DNA from 2 places in the Paraburkholderia sp. J69-1 genome. Region 1 is predicted to be linked to the other one. Evidence: riboswitches for the same ligand, from Rfam matches in the RefSeq annotation. Region 1 holds a riboswitch; the other holds the start of a gene.
The links. Region 1 has a riboswitch for fluoride ahead of U5A67_RS13275 (voltage-gated chloride channel family protein). Riboswitches for the same ligand answer to the same signal wherever they lie in the genome.
Positions count from the first base shown of each region.

Region 2: it holds a riboswitch for fluoride, as region 1 does, so the genes downstream of both, U5A67_RS30685 (voltage-gated chloride channel family protein) here and U5A67_RS13275 (voltage-gated chloride channel family protein) in region 1, are expected to answer to the same signal.

Region 1 is NZ_CAJMZG010000006.1:252,886-260,696, reverse strand. It holds gene U5A67_RS13285 (Na/Pi cotransporter family protein) at 111-1,778, opposite strand; gene U5A67_RS13280 (DUF47 domain-containing protein) at 1,968-2,594, opposite strand; fluoride riboswitch at 2,809-2,879, shown strand; gene U5A67_RS13275 (voltage-gated chloride channel family protein) at 2,959-4,338, shown strand; gene U5A67_RS13270 (DUF3455 domain-containing protein) at 4,544-5,098, opposite strand; gene U5A67_RS13265 (helix-turn-helix domain-containing protein) at 5,262-5,849, shown strand; gene U5A67_RS13260 (GNAT family N-acetyltransferase) at 5,846-6,376, shown strand; gene U5A67_RS13255 (helix-turn-helix domain-containing protein) at 6,524-7,264, opposite strand; gene U5A67_RS13250 (MFS transporter) at 7,441-7,811, shown strand, end outside.
Region 2 is NZ_CAJMZG010000021.1:51,171-58,981, reverse strand. It holds gene U5A67_RS30715 (universal stress protein) at 1-321, shown strand, start outside; gene U5A67_RS30710 (universal stress protein) at 389-895, shown strand; gene U5A67_RS30705 (hypothetical protein) at 2,036-2,269, opposite strand; gene U5A67_RS30700 (DUF190 domain-containing protein) at 2,775-3,098, opposite strand; gene crcB (fluoride efflux transporter CrcB) at 3,112-3,501, opposite strand; gene U5A67_RS30690 (DUF190 domain-containing protein) at 3,505-3,906, opposite strand; gene U5A67_RS30685 (voltage-gated chloride channel family protein) at 3,903-5,279, opposite strand; fluoride riboswitch at 5,360-5,428, opposite strand; gene U5A67_RS30680 (YafY family protein) at 5,897-6,619, shown strand; gene U5A67_RS30675 (VOC family protein) at 6,654-7,028, shown strand; gene U5A67_RS30670 (alpha/beta hydrolase) at 7,274-7,811, opposite strand, start outside.

The sequences.
Region 1 (7,811 bases):
ATTTCGCGCGGGGAAGATGGGCCGGTCTTTGCCGGTGGTCTGTACGCGTGGCAACTGAAACGCCTGCATTGCAGGGTTTTTCCTGATCGCCCGAGGCATTGCGAATCCGATCATTCCTTCTGATGCAGGCTGTCTAGCGAACGCTTGCGAAGCCGGGTCTCGTGAAGTGCGCCTGCCGCGTCGAGTACCGGGTAGGCCGTCGAGCAAAAGAGTGAATTCAGCCTTTTCATATTGCTGATCAGATCCAGGTGCAAGGCACTCGTTTCCACGCTACGCAGTGCCTGTCCCGCAAGCCGGTCCAGATGCTTGTGGGAATAGACGCGCTCCAGATCCCGAAACCGTTCTTTTTCGGCGAGAAGCTGCTCGGCGCAGCGTAGATCGTTGTTGAGAAACACCGACAGCCCGAGACGGAGATTGCTCACGAGGCGCGCATGCAGATCGTCGAGTTCGCCCAGACCCTGCTCGGAAAAGGCAAGCCGCTGCGAGATCTTCTTCTCTTCGATATCGCTGACAATGCGTTCGATGATGTCGCCCGCATGCTCGAGATTGATGGTGAGCGAAATGATATCGGTCCAGCGGCGGCTCTCGGCTTCGTCGAGTTGCTCACGTGAGATCAGCGTCAGATAGTTTTTGACTTCGGCGTAGAGCTGGTCGACGTCATCGTCCATCCGCATGGTTTCGCGGGCGACGGCAAGATCATTGCGGCGGAGCAGTTCGGACACATTGTCCAGCATCACGCTGACGATGTCGCCAATGCGGAGCACTTCCCGCGAGGCATTCGCAAGGGCAAGTCCCGGCGTGACGAGCCCGGCAGGATCGAGATGCAACGGACGAAGTTCGCCGCTCGTCTGAGGACGGTCGGGCAATAATCTGCGGCTGATGGCAGCGACCCGGTCGACCACCGTGAGACACGCGCAACAGCGCACCGTGTTGTAGATGAGATGGAACCCGACCACTGCCTCACGCGGATTCGCAATCAGCACGGGCAGCACTTTGGCGAGCAGCGAAGCGAACGGCAGGATGATCAGCGCGCCGATCAGTTTGAACGCAAAGCTTCCTGCAGACAGGCGACGGGCCGCGGCGTTCTGCGGCAGGGCACTCATTAGCGCAAGCAGTCCGCTTCCCAGGTTCGCACCAACCACGAGGCACAACGCGACCTTCAGCGAAATGACGCCTGAAGAGGCAAGCGTCGCCGTTAAAAGAACGGCAGCGAGGCTCGAATACGAGAGCATCGCGAAGGCGGCGCCGACCAGCGCATCGAGCACAGTGTCGCCGGTCAGGGCGCTGAACATCACGCGCACACCCGCGCCCTGCATCATGGGTTGTGCGGCCTCTACGATCAGATGGAGTGCGAGCAGGATCAAGCCGAGCCCGATAATCGCTCGCCCCGTTTGCCCTGCGCGTGTCTGCTTGCGCGTGAGGAAAAGCGGTACACCCGCGAGTATCAGCAGCGGAGAAAGCCAGGACAGATCGAGCGTCAGCACCCGCGCCATGAGTGCGGTGCCGACATCGGCGCCCAGCATGATCGTCAGTCCGCTGGCGAGCGAGACCATGCCTTGCGCGGCAAACGACGTGATGATGACCGCCGTGGCGTTACTGCTTTGAACGAGGCTCGTGACGCCAACGCCGGCGAGAAAGGCCTTGAGCCGGCTACCGGTGCTGCGGCCCAGAATCGCGCGAAGGTCTGCGCCGAACACGCGCAGAATGCCGGTACGCACGATGTGTGTGCCCCATACCAGGAGCGACACACCGGAGAGGAGATTCAGAAGGATCAACACGATAGTCGACCGTCACATCATGGTTCATGCAACCTGTTGCTGGAATGCTCCTGGAACAGCGCCTGAGTGTGACAACAGTGTCACATAGATTGGGCGATTATTCGAGAATATTGCGGGCTGGGTTTCGCGTATCAAATCAGCCGGGTTGCAATCCACCATGCCATTGCGCCGGCTCCCAAGATCGCTCGCTCAGGCGTTTTCCAATACGATGCCCTCGATGATCATGGCGGCGTCCTCGCATTTGTCGGTGATGGTTTCAAGCAGTTCGTAGACGCTCTTCAGCTTGATCAGCGTCTTGACGTCCTCTTCTTCACGAAAGAGTCGCGAGATCGCAATACGCAGCAATCTGTCGACATCCGATTCAAGCTCGTCGATTTGCTTGCAGCATTGCAGGATCTGTTCTGCCTGTTTCATGTCGGAAAGCATGCTGACTGCCTGCTGAACCTGAATGGCGGTTCGTGTACTCAGACGCGCGAATTCGATTGCATCGTTGGGCAGCGCTGTTACGTCATAGAGCGTAATGGTGTTCGCGACGTCTTCGATGACATCGATGATGTCGTCCATCGTGTTGATGAGTTGCTGGATCTGGTCGCGATGGAGCGGGGTGATGAACGTCTTGTGCAGCAGATCGTTGCAGTCGCTGGTGAGCTTGTCTGCGGATTTCTCGATGACCTTGACGTTACGCCGGTGATGCTCGGCGTCCTCGATATTCTCAATGAGTTTTTCGAGCGCACGGCTGCCATCCACGATATAGCGGGCGTGAGCATTGAAGAGTTCGAAGAAATTGCCTGCTCCAGGCATGAATCGGCCGAACATAGGGCATCACCTCGGGTTCGATGAGTGCTCGCGCATCGTCACAAAAATGCCACATCTTATACTGCCATGAGTGTGATGCCCGATGTCGCCAAAATTCGCCGGCGAGTGATAGGCAGATAGCACTGATCCGTGGCCGGCCCGAGTAACGCGGATGAACTGGAACGCGTTTGGCACGTTACCAACGGTTGTTCGCTTCAACGCGTTCCTGTATATTCCTGCTACAGGAGATGGCGTTCCTCCTTTAACCACCGCGCTCAACTCGCGGTTAATGACGCCTACAGTTACCTGACTTTCGTTGGGGCTGTAGGCGCTCGCGTCCACATCTTCCCGTTGGTCAGGCCCTGGAACATCGGCTTATTGACCAATGCACAAATTCCCTCGTTTTGAACAACTTGAACTGCTGCCGTTTTTCGGCAAGTGGTTGCTGATTGCTTGCCTTGTTGCGGCGCTCGCGGGCAGCGCGTCGGCATTTTTTCTTGTCGCCCTCGATCATGCGACTGCGTGGCGCGAGGCCCATCGTTGGGCCATCTGGCTGCTTCCCGTTGCGGGATTCGGTGTGGGCTGGCTCTATCACAAGCTGGGCAAGCCAGTCGATGCGGGTAACAACCTGCTCATCGACGAAATACACGACCCGAAGAAGGTTGTGCCGCTGCGCATGGTGCCGCTCGTGCTGGGCGGCACGATCGTCTCGCATCTATTCGGCGCTTCGGTCGGACGTGAGGGTACTGCCGTCCAGATGGGCGGCGCGCTTGCGGATCAACTCACTCACGCGTTTCGCCTCGAACATGAGGACCGCAGAACTCTGCTTATGATCGGTATGAGTGCGGGGTTTGCGTCGGTATTCGGCACCCCGCTGGCCGGCGCGATTTTTGGGCTTGAAGTGCTCGCCATCGGGCGCATGCGTTATGACGCGCTTTTTCCCTGCATCGTCGCTGGCATCGTTGCCGATAAGGTTTGCCTCGCGTGGGGCGTTCATCATGTTCAATACGTTGTCGGCACGATTGCACCCATCGGTGCCTGGAGTATTGCCGCCGTTGTTATCGCGGGCATTCTGTTCGGTCTGACCGGCATGGCGTTCGCGACCAGCGCGCACAAACTGGGCGCGTTCGTGAAGAGCAAAGTCACTTATCCGCCATTGCGCCCGTTGATCGGCGGGATCTTGATTGCCATTGCGGTGTGGACGTTTGATGCCTGGCACTACATCGGCCTGGGTATTCCGGACATCGTTCGCTCGTTTCAACAGCCGATGCAGCCATGGGACTTTCTGGGCAAATTCGGCTTTACCGTTGCGTCGCTTGGGACGGGGTTTAAGGGTGGCGAAGTGACGCCGCTTTTCTATATTGGAGCCACGCTCGGTAATGCGCTTGCGCCGCTGCTGCATATGCCGTTTGCCATGATGGCCGCGATCGGTTTCGTCGCGGTGTTCTCCGGCGCCGCCAATACGCCGATCGCCACTACGATCATGGCCATCGAACTCTTTGGCGCTGATATTGGCCCGCTTGCTGCAATCGGTTGCGTGACTGCCTTTCTGTTTTCCGGTCACGCCGGCATCTATCGCGCGCAGCGCGTTGGGCATGGAAAGCATCGTAAATACAGGCGGTCGGTAGCTGGCGAGATGCGGATTGCTGAAGCAGGTCGTTTTCGTCAACAGACGCTAGCGACGGGAACACTTGTGACGAAGGTGGATGAGTCTCGTACTTCATCGGATGTAGCGGTGGAGGAAGTTCGGATAACTACTGAATAGTCGGCGTCTATGCGCTGCGAACGCTAGCGCATTTCCACAGGACCGGATGGGCGGCAAGCTGCATTGAGCGACGATCTGTGCATCTGCCTTTGCACGCCGCATCCGCTTGGCGTCGGCAACCGGTTCGTAGTTGGCAGCATGTTTTCCCATGAAGGTCGGATACCGTTGCGCCGTGAGCGCCTATACACATGCGCTCACAGCACATTCATTCGAGAAACACATACTCCGCGAGATAAGGGCTTCGTCCTTCCTCGCCCTCGCGCACGCAGGCGTGTGCAGGTGCCGCACCGCCGTGCGTGGCAAGCCGCTGCACGTAGCGCACGGTGCTCAGGAGGCCCGCGCCGCCCGCATTGGTGGCCGAGAGGAGGAGCATCGGGATCGCCGCGCTGTCTTCGGGATTAGCGGCGTGCTGCAGCAGTTTGCCCGTGATCCGGCTGCCATCAGGCGCTTCCCACGACGGCCCCGCGCCATGCCTGACGACGAGTTGGCCGTAGGCGTCGTAGAGATCGGCTTGCGGCGCCTGAAAGGTCCACGTTAGTTGATTGGCGGCATCGCGCTTGCACACGTAGATCTGCACGCCCGTTGCCGCGAGCGAGGCTACCACGTGGGTCACGCCGGCAGGCTGCAGCGCCGCTGGCACCGGCGTCTGGGCGTGCGCCAAAGAAAGCACTGCGCTGCCGGCCAGCGCCGTCGCGATCGCAAAGGTGCGCCGCATTGCCAGGCGCGCGCTACGGCCGCCTCTACGAATCGATTGAATCATGCCCTTTGTCCTCGATGAATGTCTCAGCGTGCCAGCCGATCATACCGGGAAAGCGCGGCAACACGCGGGCGCCATCGCGCCGAGGCCTTGCCGGAAGCGCTCGACGCCCGCCGCGAAACACAATTTCCATTGCAATGGAATAAAAATCCATTATACTGGATTCATGAATGTCGAAGCCCTGCTTGCCAAACGCGTGCGCGATCTGCGCAAGGGGCGTGGCCATACTCTGGATGAACTGGCGGAAGCGAGTGGCGTCAGCCGTTCGACGATCTCGCTGATCGAGCGCCAGGAAATCAGCCCTACGGCGGTTGTGCTCAGCAAGCTGGCCGACGCCCTGGGCGTCACCATGGCCGCGCTGTTTGCCGACGAACCGGAAGGCGTTGCCGAAGAACCGCTCGCGCGCCACGCGGATCAGCCCACATGGACGGACCCCGCCACTGGTTATCAGCGCAGGCACCTGTCGCCCGTGGGTTTTGAGTCGCCGCTCGAACTGGTGGAAGTGCGTTTTCCGCCTGGCGAGAGCGTGAGCTTTCACAACGTTGCGCGCCATGTGGTCACGCATCAGCAGGTCTGGATGCTGGAAGGGGAAATGGCCATCAGCGTGGGCGAGCAGGAATGGCACCTGAAAGCCGGCGATTGCCTCGCCATGGTGCTCGACCAGCAACTTGTTTTTCGCAACCCGGGTCGCAAGCACGCGCGCTATGCCGTGGCGTTGACCACAGTTTCAATGACACAAAGGACAACGAAATGAGCGATCACACCATCGTGCAATGCACCCATGAACGCCATGCCGATGCGATTCTGGCGATCCTGAACGACGCGATCGTCAATTCGACTGCGCTGTACGACTACAAGCCGCGCGACGCGCAAAGCATGGTCACCTGGTTCAATACGAAGCGCGCGGGCAATTTCCCGGTGATCGGTGTGGAAGATGCGCAAGGCACGCTGCTCGCGTTTGGCAGCTACGGCACGTTCCGCGCGTTTCCCGCTTTCAAATACACGGTCGAGCATTCGGTGTACGTGCATAAGGATCATCGCGGCAAGGGTCTGGGCCGCGTGATCATGGAAGCGATTGCCAACGCCGCGCGCGAGAACGGCGTGCACGCCTTGATGGGCGCCATCGACGCAACCAACGCCGGCAGTATCGCGCTGCATGAGCGGCTGGGCTACAGGCACGTTGGCACGCTGCCGGAAGTGGGTTTCAAGTTTGGCCGCTGGCTCGATCTGGCGTTTTACCAGTTGCTGCTGGAAACGCCGTTGAATCCTGTGGATGGCTGAAAACCAGCGCGTTGCGCTCTGGCGGCCGGATCGGTTTCGATCCGGCCGAAATATCGTTCGATTTTCAGATTCATACGATTAGATGATTCGGCATCTGAATCATATTTCCCGATGCGGAATGACGGGTTACGGATCTGGCGCACGCCACTAATCCGCTACACGTCTTAATTCCGCAAACATGCGCGGCTCCCATTCGCGCGTGCCAATGAGCAGGCCCGTACCCCGCCGGTGCGTCAACGGCGCCGATGCCGATTCGTCATGCAGCGCCGCGAACTTACTGCGCAGCCGCCGCAATTCCACCGACAGTTCCGCACGTGCCGCCTCGGTCAACATGCCCTGGGTGAATTCCAGCGATTCGCCCGCGCCGCCAAAACTATCTTCGAGAAAATCCCCAAGGCCGCGCGCCTTGAAATATTGCCGGATCGGGCCGCCCGGAATCCAGTCGAAGTCACGCGCCACCATCAGGCGAATGCGATCGCCGGGCAGGAGTGCAATCAGGCCCATGCGATCGAGCGCGAGCAGCAGCTTCAGACATTCCGCGCGCGTGAGCCGGTAAGTCGCGACGATATCGTCCACGGCCCAGTGGTTGAGCGCGCAAACCGTGACCAGCAACAGGCGTTCGTTCGACACCAGTTGCGCTTCCTGCGCCTGCGTGAGGATGCGCAGTTGCGGCACCGTTGCGGCCGCCTCCTGTACCAGTTCGGCCAGCGTGAAACCGAGCAGCCCGCAGATTTCCTCGAGCCGGTCGAGCGTGAAGCGCCCCTTCGAAAAGAGCCGTTTCACACTGGGCTCGGACACGCGCAGCGCGTGGGCGACGTCGCGATAGGTCAGGCGTCGCGCGCGTAACTGGCGCTTCAGCGTCTCAACGAGTTGGGTCGTTTCACTCATCGTAAAGTATTAAAAATTGATACTCGTGGTGATATTGAAGGCGACTCTACCACGTATGTGAGCGCCATTTGATCCTGGTCGGCATACTCGCTTCGTCTCCTGTCCGGACGCGCCTTTCGGTGGCAAGCTGCACCGCGCGTTCACGATCGACCTCTCTGGAAGCACACGAGTCACCCATGACCTCTAAAGCAAGCCGCGAACACCGTGACGAACCTTCGCAATTCGCCCTGCTGCGCGAGCGCCGCTTCGCGCCGTTCTTCTGGACCCAATTCCTGGGCGCGCTCAACGACAACGCCTTCAAGATCGGCTTCACGTCGCTGGTGACCTACGAAGCGTCCAGCTTCGCGGGCGTCGATGCGAAGACAGCCGCCTTTGTCATTCCCGCGCTGTTCGTGCTGCCTTTCGTGCTGTTTTCGGCAACCTCCGGGCAGATTGCGGATCGCTTCGACAAAGCAGCGTTGACGCGTTTCGTGAAGAGCTTCGAGATCGTCGCCATGTTGATTGGTGGCGCGGGTTTCATGTTGCATAGCGCCGCGCTGCTTTATCT
Region 2 (7,811 bases), on a different contig from region 1:
ACCCCCTTCATCGTCGGTGCCGCACACGTCACGATCGCAGCCTCGTCGACGACGTTTTCTCCTGCGCCCTCTCAGGCCTCGTGCAGCGAACTGGCCGCAACGCTCGCGCGGCATGGCGCGACCTCGGTTGACATCGTGCGCTTTGACCGCCATGCCACCGAGACCACCGGCGATGCCCTGCTCAACTTCGCACTTGGCGGTGGATTCGATCTTCTTGTCATGGGCGCATATGGTCACGCACGATTGCAGGAGCTCGTGCTGGGTGGCGCGACACGCTCCGTCCTGCTGACAGCGACATTACCGGTACTGATGTCGCACTAGCGCCTTTGACACGGCGTTGTTGGCTCAACGTCAACCCGCTCATTAACGAGTTGTCATGGAGCATCCTATGTACTCTCGCGTTCTGGTTGCAATCGACGGCAGCAAGACAGCTTCGCAAGCGCTCGACATGGCGATCCGCCTCGCGCTGGATTCAAAGGCAGTACTGATGCCACTCTATGTAATTGACCTGCCTGTGATGGCCTACGATGTGCCGGGCTTCGATCCGTCGATCGTACGTGACGCCTACTTCGAGGAAGGGCGACTCCTATGCGCAGATGCACAGACAAAGATGCTCGCGTCCGGCGTGCAGGGAATAGCCCGTTCGGTTGAGGCACATTTAGGGGCGGAAGATATCGCACATTGCATCGTGCGCGTTGCCGCAGAGTTCAATGCTGATCTCATTGTTATGGGTACGCATGGGCGGCGCGGTGTAAGACGCCTTGTATTAGGTAGTGTTGCTGAACGGGTGCTGCGCAGCGCTCGATGCCCGACCCTACTCGTGCCTTCGCACAAACTTTTACCAGAATCCGCCACGCAGACACAGACCAAAGACATCTCAAATCTTAGAGGCTGACTGCTTTAGATCGGAAACGCCAACGGCTCCTTCATTCAAGATGCCGACGAAATCATTCGACAGGAAACGGCGGATACCTGTTTCGGGGCGACGTGCGCCTCTCGTTGCCCCAGCGATCGCTCAGCAAATGTCTTTCGGGTGCCTGACGCCGCAATTGCGCGTTTACTGACGTGAGCTACGCCTGTGATCCTCCAGTTCAAGGACTGAGCGGATTTTCCGTATCCATTGCGGAAATTGCGGACGCTGCTGTGGCCGAAGCCAGTTGAGGCACTACGAGGACGATCGTTCAGAGCACGTGCCCGGCTGGAACTGGACAGACCAGGTGGGACGCTATCGCCGACGGCCGCGTCGGGTTGATGCAGCCTTCTATATCAACCGGCTATCGGAACTCATTTATGGGGCCTGGTTCTCGGACGCATTAGTAACAGACGGGTTGTGGCTTCAATACATTTCATCGAACGTAATCCGGGTCAGGCAACTGGCCTGGCGTTCGTGGATGCTACCAGCCGCTACATGCAGTTCCTTGCTGCGGCGGCCCGATGCCCGACCTACTCGATCAATCGACCACACCCCGAACTCGTCGAATATTATCGCGACAAGGGATACAAGCGAGAGTTGACTAGAGGGTCGCGCCTTATCCGTCTCGAACAGGATTTGCCGCACGACATGCTACGCGCCGCAGGACTTGACGCAAATAGTCTGACGTGATAATTCTGTTTGTAATCAAGGAGAAACTCCATGCGAACCAAGCTAACTAGCCGAAAGCGCCTGGCGTTGCCACCGACGGAAACATCGGAGCAGCTCCGGGCTCGGCTGCGTCACTTTGCTGTGCTCACGCGCTCGGAGGCGACGCGATCGTCCGACGTACCGTTTCCAGAACATGTGACGGTACTCGCCGGACCTTTGCGCCGACGTTCTCAAGCAAGGTAACCAGGATCTCTCGCCCGCCCTGTTTATCGGGTCCGGCTAGTACGCAACATACGAAGCCCCGTTCTTACGGGGCTTTTTTTACGGCAGATACTGTTTAATCCCTATTTTTTCCGTCGCGACGAGTTCCTTCGCAGGGATAACTGGTAACTCTTCAGGGTGAAACGGCGCACCGAACCGATTGGTTTGAACCCGTTGCATTACGGAATAACACTACCGTGCGGGGTGCATAGAAGGATGGAGCGATTCCGCTTTTTCCTTGCCGACAGCCATGGCAGCCACGCTTGCAAGGCCGGGATCAGGCGCATTTGGACACATCCCCTCGAAGATAGGCACGCCACGCGGATCATCACATCGGGCAACTGCGTAGCGACCGTACCAGACGCCGCTCGGCTTTCTCCTGACAATCGTCGTTACCTGGAAAATCCCCACGATTTCGGTCGCCATACTGATTTCCCCTTTTCCGAACCGAGAAAAAATCCTAGCACAGCAGAATAACGGCTGATCTCTTCGTGGCGGTTGTTAATTGTTTACTAACACTCACCAAAGATACTCAATATAACATCGCGCATCAATCGCTCGGAGCCTTTCCAGCAAAGGGTTTCGGCGATCTGTCCAGAGTAAGAAGTGCGCGAACAGGCCGGTTTCCACGCGGCCCAAATCGCCGAATTTCACTCGATTCAAAGCGTGATATGGCACCAATTAAGCTATTCGGATTGCCCAGAGGGATGGCGTCCTGAGCGATCGCTTCTATTTCTCCGCGTCTACCGCAGTCGTTGCCCACCAGCGCAGCCAGTCGCCTAAGCAGCGCTCAGTTTCGCACGACGCCCTCTCCCCATTGTCGGCTGTCGGCCCGTAAGGACACTCTCACGCCCACGTTGCCAATGCTTGTCATCAATGTGCTTCAGGAATGCGGGGCCTGTTGCTTTCGCCTGGCAGCGGTCTCGACTTTTCAGGCAGCCGCGCGTCCAACACGACCGAATTCGACCGGAACCTTTACATAGGTGAGGTCGACGTCTTCTTCCGCGAGCGCGCTCATCAGACGCTGATACGCTTGTTCATCGACGGAAACAGTGACAGCGACCGGTTGATCTGCAAGTTCGAAAAAACCGGCCGAATGGAATCGGCCAGCGTGATCGAAACCTTCTGCGCCCGTGACAAGGGTCCCGCCCGAAGCGCCGTGTTGCTCGGCAACCCTCAGCAGCCAGTCACAGATCGGCTGATGTCCGTGCTTGCGCTTCTGTTCCGTGAAAAACGTCAATTGATAGCCTTGCATGGCGAACTCCCTTTCAGGTGTGACGGCTTAGTGAAATGGTGGCCATGCCCAGCGCGGTCATGGCCAATGAACCACCGACGTGCAGCGCGAGCATCCCTGCCGACCAGCCGAGCCGACCGTCCCTGAGCAAGGTCAGCAACTCCGCCGAGAAAGTCGAGAAGGTGGAAAGGCCACCGGCCAGACCGGTGATGACAAAAAGTCGCCAAGCGACTGAAAGACTGACTGTCGAACCAAAGAATGCGATCCCCGCGCCGACGATATACGCGGCGATGAGATTGCTCGCCAGCGTTCCCATCGGAATGTTCGGCACGAGCGCGTTCATCGCGAGGCTTAGCCCATAGCGGCTGAGTGCACCGAGCATCGCCCCGATGCTGATGGCAATAAGCGAATAGGCTCCGGCCATAGCTCACCCGTTAGTCGAGGTCGAAAGCGCATTAGCCGTGCGCCGATGCCCGAGAGGCAGTTCGCAAAGCAGCAGCACCGCGTGGACCTTGCGCAATTCCTCTGCGTGGTCGCGCATGAACTGACGCAAGCGAGTCTCGGTATCCACGAGTTCGAGGCACTGCGGATGGCGCATCCCGTTGACTTCCGGATGATGATGCGAAAGCCGCTCGCCGGGCATATATCCTGCACTGACGTGATGCAACATCGCCTGCATGATGTTGGACCGCTTCGCAACCGCAATAAGGTGATGAGCGAGTGCTGGCGCGCTCAGGCGATGCCAGAACCGCGTTGCTCTCGCGCGGGTCGCAATTGGGAAGTAGAGCCGCAGCGCCGCGATGTGTTCGTGATTGTTTTCCGAAATCATTGGCTGCTTTCCTCTGTCGTCAGAACCGTATCAGGAGATCTGCCCACTTGGTCTTCGGTTGAAGGCGGAACTGCGGCCGTGGCCTTTGGTTTACGGAACCGGCCCAGCTCTGCGATCCGTGTCCCGTCCGGCACAATAAGGCGGTGCCTGCGATGTTTACTGTGTCCGACGCGCTGCGCGTGGTAGATCCCTGTATGACCGGAGAACAGATAAGCCGTCACACAACCAATCGCGGCAAACGGACCGATGCCCGTGCCGAATAACTCCATGGCCATGATCGTGGTAGCTATAGGTGTGTTGGCAGCACCTGAGAACACTGCTACGAAACCGATTGCAGCCATCAGCGCGAACGGCATGTGTAACAGTGGGGCCAGTGCGTTACCCAGCGTCGCACCGATGTAGAACAACGGCGTGACCTCGCCACCTTTGAACCCCGTGCCGAGCGACGCAACGGTAAAGGCGAACTTGCCGAGAAAGTCCCAAGGCTGCATCGGCTGCTGAAACGACCGGACGATGTCCGGAATGCCAAGGCCAATGTAGTGATACGCATTGAGTGCCCAAACCGTAGTGGCGATGACGATCCCGCCCACGAACGGTCGCAATGGCGCATACACGATCTGGCGTTTTACCAGCGCGCCGAGCTTGTGCGTGCTAGTGGCGAACGCCATGCCTACCAGACCGAATGCAATGCCCGCTACGACGGCGGCGACAACGCTCCATGCGTTGATCGGCGTGATCGTCCCGACGGCGTAGTGGACGTGGTGGACGCCCCATGCAAGACATACCTGATCAGCGACAATGCCCGCCACGATGCAGGGAAACAGCGCGTCGTATCGCATCCGCCCTATTGCAAGCACTTCCAGACCAAACACTGCGCCCGCGAGCGGTGTTCCGAATACGGACGAGAAACCCGCACTCATACCGATCATCAGCAAAATGCGACGATCTTCGTGTTTGAGGCGGAACGCGTGGGTCAGTTGGTCCGCAAGTGCCCCGCCCATCTGCACCGCCGTACCTTCACGCCCAACCGATGCGCCGAACAAATGCGAAATGATCGTGCCCCCGAGTACGAGCGGCACCATGCGCAGCGGCACGACATTCTTAGGGTCGTGGATCTCATCAATGATGAGGTTGTTGCCGGCATCAACCGGCTTGCCGAGCCGGTAGTACACGTAGCCGACTGCGAAACCGGCCACAGGCAGCAACCAGATTACCCAGCGATGAGCCTCACGCCATGCGGTCGCATGATCGAGGGCGAGGAGGAAGAAGGCTGACGCGCTGCCCGCAAGCGCCGCGGCGACGCACGCGATCAGAAACCATTTGCCGAGATAGGGCAGCAGTTCCAGTTGTTCGAAGCGATGGATTTTTTGCATTGGTCAATGTGCCGATGTTGCGTGGCCTGACCAACGGGAAGGATGTGGACGCGAACGCCTACAGCCCCAACGAAAGTCAGGTAACTGTAGGCGTCATTAACCGCGGTGAACGCGATGGTTAAAGGAGGAACGCCATCTCCTTACGGCCAACTATACAACACGTGACTAAAACGAACAACAGACATCAGTGTCTCTGGGAAAGCCCCATCGGTTCTGGCGCATTGGGACGCGGTCAACGAAGACTTGAAGTTTTCCTTGGTGTGGCTGCCGCGTTGACGCAACACTGCGCGAGCATCTTGGCGTCAGATTTCATCGGGTCAACGACCGGATGATGGCATATACAGCCGGGACGCTTTCTGCTGCGCATGTGAGCTTGCAGGAGATGAGCGACAGTTTCAGAGCGCGGCAAACGTCTCTTACTTGTTCCAATGGGCTGGCCGCCGCCGACGCCCTTGAAGGCGTCGATGCAAATCACCCGAGTCTTCAGGCCACCGCATTGAGACGTTCGACAAGGTTGCATGGATCGTGAACAATGCATTGCCTGTGCCGAACGGCATGGCACTCAGCCCACGTAATCAGTCGCGCCGGTTTCCTTCCGTAGACTTCAGGATTCATGCATGTCCCGCGCCGAACGCCTCCTTCAACTCCTCCAGATACTACGTCGCCACCGCCGCCCCGTGAGCGGTCAGGCACTCGCAGACGAACTCGGCGTGAGCATCCGCACGCTATATCGGGATATCGCCAGTTTACAGGCGCAAGGCGCAATGATTGAGGGCGCGCCGGGTATCGGCTACATGATGCGCCCCGGCTTCATGTTGCCACCCATCATGTTCAGTTCAGAGGAGCTCGATGCCCTTGTGCTAGGTATGCGCTGGGTGGCTGATCGCAGCGACAAGACGCTGGCGGCGGGCGCGCTAAACACACTTGCGAAGATAGCGGCCGTACTGCCTGCTGAATTGCGTCGCGAACTCGAGGAATCTTCGCTGTTGGTCGGCGCACCATTGACGCGACCGTCCCATACAATTTCGCAGGACCTCTTGCGCACTGCTGTGCGCGAGGAACGAAAGCTCGAAATCATTTATGTCGACGGAAGTGGAACTGAATCGCGACGCGTCGTTTGGCCCTTCGCCCTGGTGTATTTCGACCAGTCTCGGGTGCTGATGTGTTGGTGCGAGCTTCGCAGGGATTTTCGGAATTTCCGTTCGGACAGGATCTTAAGCATCGCGCACATGGCAGAGCGCTACCCGAAGAGGCGCACCACACTACTGCGTGATTGGCGCAAGCTGAATCAAGTGGCCAATCGGACTATACTGCCAGAATCTGACAGCATTGGACTGTAGGCTGAAGCTCCTTTTCTTGCGAGGAGCTTAAAAAATGAAATTTGCATCGATTCGTGTTGTAACGTCGGACGTTGAAAGGCTGGTCCAGTTTTATCAAAGGCTTTCCGGTATGGAGCCTACACGTCTAGCCGATGGATTTGCCGAAGTGCGTTTCGCTGGCGCCACGCTTGCGATATCGTCCGAGCACCTGATCAAGCTTTTCAACGTCGGTGCTGCCACTGCGGCCGCCAATCAATCGGCAATTCTGGAGTTCGAGGTGGCGGACGTTGACGAAGTGTTCGAACGAATAAACACGTTCGCAGCAAACATCGTCATGCCGACCACGATGATGCCATGGGGCAATCGCTCACTGCTCCTTCGCGACCCGGATGGAAACCTCGTCAATGTATTTTCCCGCCCGGAACGCTGAGAACTCGACCCGGAGTTAATCGCAGCCATTTGCTCGTCACCTAAGGCCACTTCGAGATACACGCTTACGCTTCCTCGAGTGTCGGCCTGCGGTGCTCTCTGTAGACAATTTTTGCTAGATAGCGCCCCGAGCTTCAGCGTTTGTCGGCCCGGTTTATGTCAAACATCGTCCAGCAGCGCGAGGGCCTGCGTATGCAGCGCCCGGCTGCGCACGACGCCCCCTCATCGGCAGCCGACCAATCTCTGTCACTCGTCTCCGATTCCAAAAAATGCGGCGAGCTCGTCGGCAACCGCATGCGGTTGCTCTTCCGGCAGGAAGTGTCCACAGTAACTGATGGTGCTCCCCTGTACGTCAGCGAAGAAGGCGCGTAGAGGTGTTGCCATGTCGGCGATCGACCCTTGATCGGAACCAAGGGCCAGTAATGGAACGTTCAGCATGCCACGTTCCTTCAATTCGCAGTTCTGATGCGCAGATACATGCGCGGCACGGTAATACGCAAGACCGGCGCGCAAGCCACCGTCTTTCTTGAAAATTCGCAGATATTCATCGAGGTCCGATTCACTGAAAGTATCGGGATTCGCCGTCTTTCGACGCAGAAACCAGTCGAGATACTCACGTTCCTTGCCAGCTATCAACGTCTCTGGCAGGTCCGGCAGCAGGTGAAACGCAAAATGCCAGGTACGCCACACACGGTCGGGGGCGGTCGGCAGGGCGGTCGGCAATGTGATGCCCGGAATGCCCGCATCCAGTAGCGCGAGTCGGCGGATTTCATTGCCAAACAAC